One region of the Streptomyces sp. NPDC021100 genome, then DNA from elsewhere that is predicted to be linked to it. Evidence: riboswitches for the same ligand, from Rfam matches in the RefSeq annotation. Region 1 holds a riboswitch; the other holds the start of a gene.
The links. Region 1 has a riboswitch for cobalamin ahead of ACH4PU_RS22060 (HoxN/HupN/NixA family nickel/cobalt transporter). Riboswitches for the same ligand answer to the same signal wherever they lie in the genome.
Positions count from the first base shown of each region.

Region 2: another riboswitch for cobalamin. It lies ahead of ACH4PU_RS28345 (FecCD family ABC transporter permease); the one in region 1 lies ahead of ACH4PU_RS22060 (HoxN/HupN/NixA family nickel/cobalt transporter).

Region 1 covers NZ_JBIRQH010000012.1:136,722-140,110, reverse strand. The annotation lists gene ACH4PU_RS22065 (APC family permease) at 1-1,404, opposite strand, end outside; cobalamin riboswitch at 1,711-1,932, shown strand; gene ACH4PU_RS22060 (HoxN/HupN/NixA family nickel/cobalt transporter) at 1,965-3,107, shown strand; gene ACH4PU_RS22055 (class I SAM-dependent methyltransferase) at 3,234-3,389, shown strand, end outside.
Region 2 covers NZ_JBIRQH010000019.1:92,840-96,228, reverse strand. The annotation lists gene ACH4PU_RS28350 (ABC transporter ATP-binding protein) at 1-402, opposite strand, end outside; gene ACH4PU_RS28345 (FecCD family ABC transporter permease) at 402-1,490, opposite strand; cobalamin riboswitch at 1,590-1,720, opposite strand; gene ACH4PU_RS28340 (FABP family protein) at 1,715-2,320, opposite strand; gene ACH4PU_RS28335 (DsrE family protein) at 2,600-2,965, shown strand; gene ACH4PU_RS28330 (DUF3099 domain-containing protein) at 2,993-3,271, opposite strand.

The DNA.
Region 1 (3,389 bases):
CGGCCAGACCCGCTCCACCCGCGCCCACAGCAGGAAGGCCAGGCAGCCCGCGGCGAACCAGGCGAGCGACCACTCGATGGGGTGCCGCCCGGGCGAATTGCGGTCCGCGTAGCCGTAGATGACGAGCCACCCGACCAGCGCCACCAGGCTCGGCAGCGGGTAGAGCCACATCCGGTACGGGCGCGGCAGGGCCGGCTGGCGGCGGCGCAGGACGGTCACGGCCGCGATCTGCCCCAGCGCCTGGACCAGCACCATCACCGTGGTCAGCAGCTGGATCAGCGTCGCCAGGTCCGTATGACGGCCGATCAGGAACCCGACGCAGCCGATCGCCCCCATGCTCACCAGGCCGAGGACGGGGAAGCGGTGGCGGGGGTGCAGGGTGCCGAACGCGCGGAAGAACACCTTCTCCCGGGCCGCGTTGTAGGGGATCCGGGAGGCGCCCAGGAGACCGGTGAAGACCGACGCCACGGCGGTGATCAGGACGAGCACGGTGACGGCGTCGGCGGCCCCCCGCCCCCAGGTGCGTTCCAGCACGGCGGAGGCCACGGAGGACGAGGCGACGTTGTCCGCGTCGAGCATGTCCCGCCAGTCCACGACGCCCAGGGTGCCGATCTGCAGCAGCAGGTAGATGCCCATGATGCCGAGGATGGAGTAGATGATGGAGCGCGGGATCGTACGCCCGGGGTCCTTGATCTCGGCGCCCATGTAAGCGGTCGTCCAGTAACCGCCGTAGTCGTAGATGCCGATGGTCAGCCCCGCCGCGAAGCCGATCCAGAAGTGATCGCTCGTCAGCTCGAAGGCGTGCGACGGGTAGGTGAACGCCCGGTCCGGACTGAAGTGGGTGAACGCGGCGGTGATCACCAGCACCACGGCCGCGATCATCACGCCCCAGAGCACCGTCGTGATCCGGGCCATGTTCTCCACCCGTCCCCACAGCAGCGCCACGACGACCACGATGAGCGCCAGCCCCGTCAGGTCCCCCTGCGTCGGGGTCATGCCCGGCCAGAGGTACCCCAGGTACTGCACGAAGCCCATCACGCCGCTCGCCATGGCCAGCGGCACGTAGAGCATGGCCGTCCAGACGAACAGGAACGGCATCAGCCGGCCCGTCCGGTACTGGAACGCCTGCCGCAGGTAGACGTAACTGCCGCCCGCGCCCGGCAGGGACGCGCCGAGCTCGGCCCACACCAGGCCGTCCGCGAGGGCGAGCAGCGCGCCCGCGAGGAAGCCGATGACGGCCTGCGGGCCGCCGAAGGCCGCGACCATGAGCGGGATGGTGACGAACGGGCCGATCCCGCACATCTGGCTCATGTTGATGGCGGTGGCCTGGAACGGTCCGACGCGGCGGACGAATCCGCCCTGACCGTCCGGCCCGTCGGCTCTCTCGCCCGCTCTCTCCGCCATGGCGGCCACCCTTCCCGTCGGCGCGATACCTGCACTCGTACACCGGCCCGCCCGGCCCGTCCATCACCCCGGACGGGGCGGGCCGGACCGGTGCGCGGCCATCGCCCGAACAGCGCACGGGAGTTGGGGCCCGTGGGCCGGACGCGATGCTGGGTGACTCTGGCCGGGCGCTCCGCGCCGAGTCAAGACCCGGGGCGCACGGGACCGGAGCGCGGCAGGGGACGGAAGCCGGTACCGCAACCGGAGCGCCCCCTGAGGCAGGACATGACAATCACCACTCTCGGTGCATCCGCACTGGCAGGGGCGTTACAGTGACCCGGCCGTGGTGTTCGGGAAGACCGGTGCAGGACCCTCCCAGGGGGATCCGATTCCGGAGCGGCCCTCGCCACTGTGATCGGGGAGTGACCGTCCCGTTCCGCGCGCCACCGGGCGCGGGGAGCCACTGGCCGCAGCCGGCTGCCGGGAAGGCGGGGGCGGACGCGAACGAACCCGTCAGCCAGGAGACCGGCCACGGCATCTCAGTGAACCGATCCACGAGGTGCTGGAGCGTGAACCCCCAAATGACCCTGCCCACCGACGCGCCCACCGGCGTGTCCGCCCAAGCCGCCGCCGGGCCGTCCGCCGCCTTCCGCTGGCGCCGCGAGGACACGATGCGGACCGCCGGCCTGCTCGCCGTCATAGCCGCCCTGCACGTCGTCGCCTTCGGCGTGCTCTTCCTGCTCGTCGTCCCCAACGACTACCACGTGGGATCCAAGGTGTACGGCGTCGGCCTCGGCGTCACCGCCTACACCCTCGGCATGCGGCACGCCTTCGACGCCGACCACATCGCCGCCATCGACAACACCACCCGCAAGCTGATGGCCGACGGCAAGCGCCCGGTCTCCGTCGGCTTCTGGTTCGCCCTCGGCCACTCCAGCGTCGTGGTCGTCATGGCCGCCCTGGTCGCCGGCGGCACGCACATGGCGAGCACGCTGATGGACGAGGAGTCGTCCACCCACCAGACGCTCGGTATCGTCGGCACCAGCGTCTCGGGCGGCTTCCTCTACCTCATCGCCGCCCTCAACCTCGTCGCCCTGGCCGGCATCCTGCGCATCTTCCGCGCCATGCGCGAGGGCCGCTACGACGAGACCGAGCTGGAGAAGCAGCTCGACTCGCGCGGTTTCATGAACCGGATCCTCGGCCGGTTCACCCGCTCCATCAGCCGCCCCGGCCAGATGTACCCGCTGGGCTTCCTGTTCGGCCTGGGCTTCGACACCGCCACCGAGGTCACCCTGATGGTGATGGCCGGCAGCGGCGCCGCCGCCGGACTGCCCTGGTACGCGATCCTCTGCCTGCCGCTGCTGTTCGCCGCCGGCATGAGCCTCTTCGACACGCTGGACGGCACGTTCATGAACTTCGCCTACCAGTGGGCGTTCTCCAACCCGGTCCGCAAGGTCTACTACAACCTCACCATCACCGGCCTGTCGATCGCCGTCGCCTTCCTCATCGGCACCATCGAACTGGTCGGCGTGCTGCACGAGAAGCTGGACATGGACGACGCGGTCACCGGCTGGATCGCCGGCCTGAACCTCGACAACGTCGGCTTCGTCATCGTCGGCCTGTTCGTGGTGGTCTGGGCCGCGGCCCTCGCCTACTGGCGCCTCGCCAAGGTCGAGCAGCGCTGGGCCGCGCGCGGCGCGACGGCCCCGGCGGCGGAGGGCTGACGGCCGGGCCCCGGCGGCATCCCCCCTCCGTCCCCCGCCCGGCCGGTCTTCCCCGGGGCCGGGACGGGAGGACACCGCCGGGGCTACCGTGAGAACGGAAGCGTCCGCCCTTCGGCGAGGAGGCCCATGGACCGCGAGAAGATCACCCTCACCGGCGTCCAGGAAACCCTCCTCGCCACCCTCTACGCCCGCGCCCTCGACAGCCGCTCCCGCCACTCCCTCCTGCACGACGAGACGGCCCTCGACACCGTCCGGCGCCTCGACTACGACTTCCGCGGGATG
Region 2 (3,389 bases), on a different contig from region 1:
GCGGTCCGTGAGGTGCCCGGCGCCGACCCGCTCCAGGGCCGCCGCGCAGGCGTCGGTGTCCTCGCGGGAGGTGCGGCCGGCCGCCCGCTGGTGCGGCAGCCGGCCCATCGCGACGACCTCGGCGACCGTGAAGTCGAACTCGCCGCCCGACTCCTGCGGCAGCGCCGCCAGCCGCCGGGCGCCCTCGCGGGCGGTGAGCCCGTGCAGGTCGTCGCCGTCCAGCAGCACCCGGCCGTGCGTCGGCCGCAGCGCGCGGTAGACGCACCGCAGCAGCGTCGACTTCCCGCTGCCGTTGGGTCCGACGACGCCGACGAACTGCCCGCTCTCGGCCCGCAGTTCCACGTCCCGGACCAGCCGGGCGCCGGCCACCTCGACCGACAGGTCCTCGATGTCGACCCGCATCAGGCCCCTCCGAAGGTGTAGCCGCGCCGGCGCATCAGCAGGATGAAGCAGGGCACGCCGATCAGTGCCGTGATCACGCCGACCGGCAGTTCGACGGGCGCGAGCAGCAGCCGCGAGACGACGTCCACCCACACCAGCAGCACAGCGCCCAGCAGCGGCGCGACCGCGAGGACCCGGCGGTGGTCGGCGCCGACCAGCATCCGGGTGGCGTGCGGGACCATCAGCCCGACGAAGCCGATGGCGCCGCTGACGGCCACCACGGCACCGGTGACGGCCGCGACCACGACGAACAGCACCCGGCGCCGCCGCTCGGGGTCGACGCCGAGCGCGGACGACGTCTCGTCGCCCATGGCCAGCACGTTCAGGCCGCGCGCCGACCACAGCAGGTAGCCCAGGCCCAGCAGCACGGCGCCGGCGGCGATCGGCACGGACTGCCAGCTCGCCCCGCCCAGGCTGCCGAGCAGCCACATCATGGCCGAGCGGGCGGCGTCCCCGCGGTCCGCGCTGAAGACCATCAGGGTGGTGATCGCGGAGAAGCCGTAGTACATGGCCGTCCCGACCAGCACCAGCCGCAGCGGGGTCAGCCCGTGCCCGGTGCCGCGGGCCGCCGCGTAGACCAGGGCCATGGAGGCGAGCGCGGAGAGGAACGCGGCGCTGGACAGCGCCCAGACGCCCAGCGAGCCGAGCACGCCGAAGAGGAGCACCGCGTTGGCGCCGACGGCGGCGCCGGAGGAGATGCCGAGCACGAACGGGTCGGCGAGGGCGTTGCGGACCAGCGCCTGGGTGGCCACGCCGACGGCGGCGAGCCCGGCGCCGACCACGGCCGCCAGCAGGGCGCGCGGGAAGCGCAGCTCCCAGACGATGGTGTAGGCGGAGACCTCGTCCGCCCCGATCCTGCCGCCGGTCAGCCCCGCGCCCAGGTAGTGCAGCACCCGGCCCCAGCCGATGCCGGAGGAGCCGAGGGCGACGCAGCAGAGCAGGGAGCCGAGCAGGGTCACGGTCAGCCCGGCGAGCAGGGGTGGCAGCGGGATCCGCCGCGCCGGTGCGGTGGTGCCGGGACCGGGCGGGGCGTGTGCGGTGGTCGCCAAGGGGGACGCCTTCGGCTCGGGCCGTGGGCCCGGGCGAGACGTGCCCGGAGGAGCCCCGCCGCGCCGCGGGGGGCCTCCCCTCGCAGTCCACGGCAAGTTGTCAGGAGCTGACACCGCCGCGGGTGATCGGGCTCGCAGAACGGGTGTTCTGCCTACCGTTGCGGGTCAGCGCCGGACTTCGACCGGACTTCCCCCGCGGGGCGCTTCGTACGAGAGCCTGGGGCTTACGGCTGCTCGGGGTTGTAGGGGGTGCCGTCCGGGCGGAAGAAGGAGACGCCGTCCGGCAGGTCGTCCGGCAGGTTCCGCGCCCACTCCTCCAGAGCGGCCACGTCGGCGGTCTTCTTCAGCTGCGCGGACATGTACGGCCGCAGCGGCACCTCGGGGGTGGCCTTCTCGCCGACCCACATCAGGTCGCCCTTGACGTACCCGTAGAGGCGCTTGCCGCCGGAGTACGGGCCGGACGCGGCGGTCCGTGCGACCGCGTCCGTGACGATGTCGATCTGCGGCTTCTTGTCGGCGAGCTCGCCGTACCAGACCTCGACGACGCCCTGGTCGCGGATCATGACGACCTCGACCTTGCGGTCCTTGTCGATCCGCCAGTAGCCGCTCTCGGTCTCCAGCGGACGGACCTTGTTCCCCTCGGCGTCGAGCACCCAGCTGTGCGAGACGTACTCCAGGAAGTCCCGGCCGTCGTGGGTGAAGGTGACTTCCTGCCCGAAGTTGCACTTCTCGGAGCCCGGGAAGTCGGCGACGCCCGCCCCCTCCCACTTGCCGAGGAGGAAGACGAGGGGCACCAGGTCCCGGTGGAGGTCGGACGGAATCTCGATCATGGGCTCAGCTCAGACGATCTGTAGGGGGGGTGGTCGGGGAGGCTCAGCGCTGGCCCTGGTACAGCTTCTTCCAGGTCAGCCCGGCGAACGCGAGAACGCCGACGGCGACCAGAACCAGCAGGGTGGTGAAGAATGCCTCAAGCACGAGCGCGCTCCTCGGTCGGAGTGAGGGGTTACGGACCTGCGACGAGTCTAGTCGGCCCGCTCCGGATCGGCGGTGCGAGGTGGTACGGGCCGCACAGGCCCCCCGGGAACGGGCGCCCGGCCTAGAGTGATCCCATGCGGAAGAAGCTCGTGATCAAGGTGACGGCGGGCGCGGACGCGCCCGAGCGGTGCTCGCAGGCGTTCACGGTGGCGGCCGTCGCCGTCGCGAGTGGCGTCGAGGTCTCGCTGTGGCTGACCGGGGAGTCGTCCTGGTTCGCCCTGCCGGGCCGGGCGGCGGAGTTCGAACTGCCGCACGCGGCGCCGCTGCCGGAGCTGATCGACGGCATCCGGGCGGGCGGCGGCATGATCACCGTCTGCACGCAGTGCGCGGCGCGGCGGGACATCGAGGAGAAGGACCTGATCGAGGGCGCGCGCATCGCGGGGGCCCAGGTGTTCGTCGGCGAGGCCATGGCGGACGGCGTGCAGGCGCTGGTCTACTGAGCCGTCACTGGCCGTCGCGCTGAGCCGTCACTGACCATCCCGCTGGTCGTCGCGGCCGCGCCGGTCGTCCAGCTCGTTCCACCAGCGGTCGGACTCGGGGTCGCCCGTCTCCTCGTCCCACCAGCGGTCGTCGGGACCCCGGCGGTTGGCCACGATGGCCGCCACCGGGGGGATGACCATCGCGAACAGGCACATGCCGATGGCGGCGGGCACGGACCACAGCCGTACGACGGCCCAGGCCAGGACGAACATCCCGACGCACGTGCCCATCATGGCGAAGTACAGGTGGCGCCGCCGCGCGTACATGCTTCAACGGTACGGCGGGGCCCGGTCGCCGTACAGCGCGCGCGGCCCGTCCGAGAGCGTGCCGGAGGGCCGCACCCCGCCATCAGGTCGTCCCAACCCCGAGGTGCGGCCCTCCGGC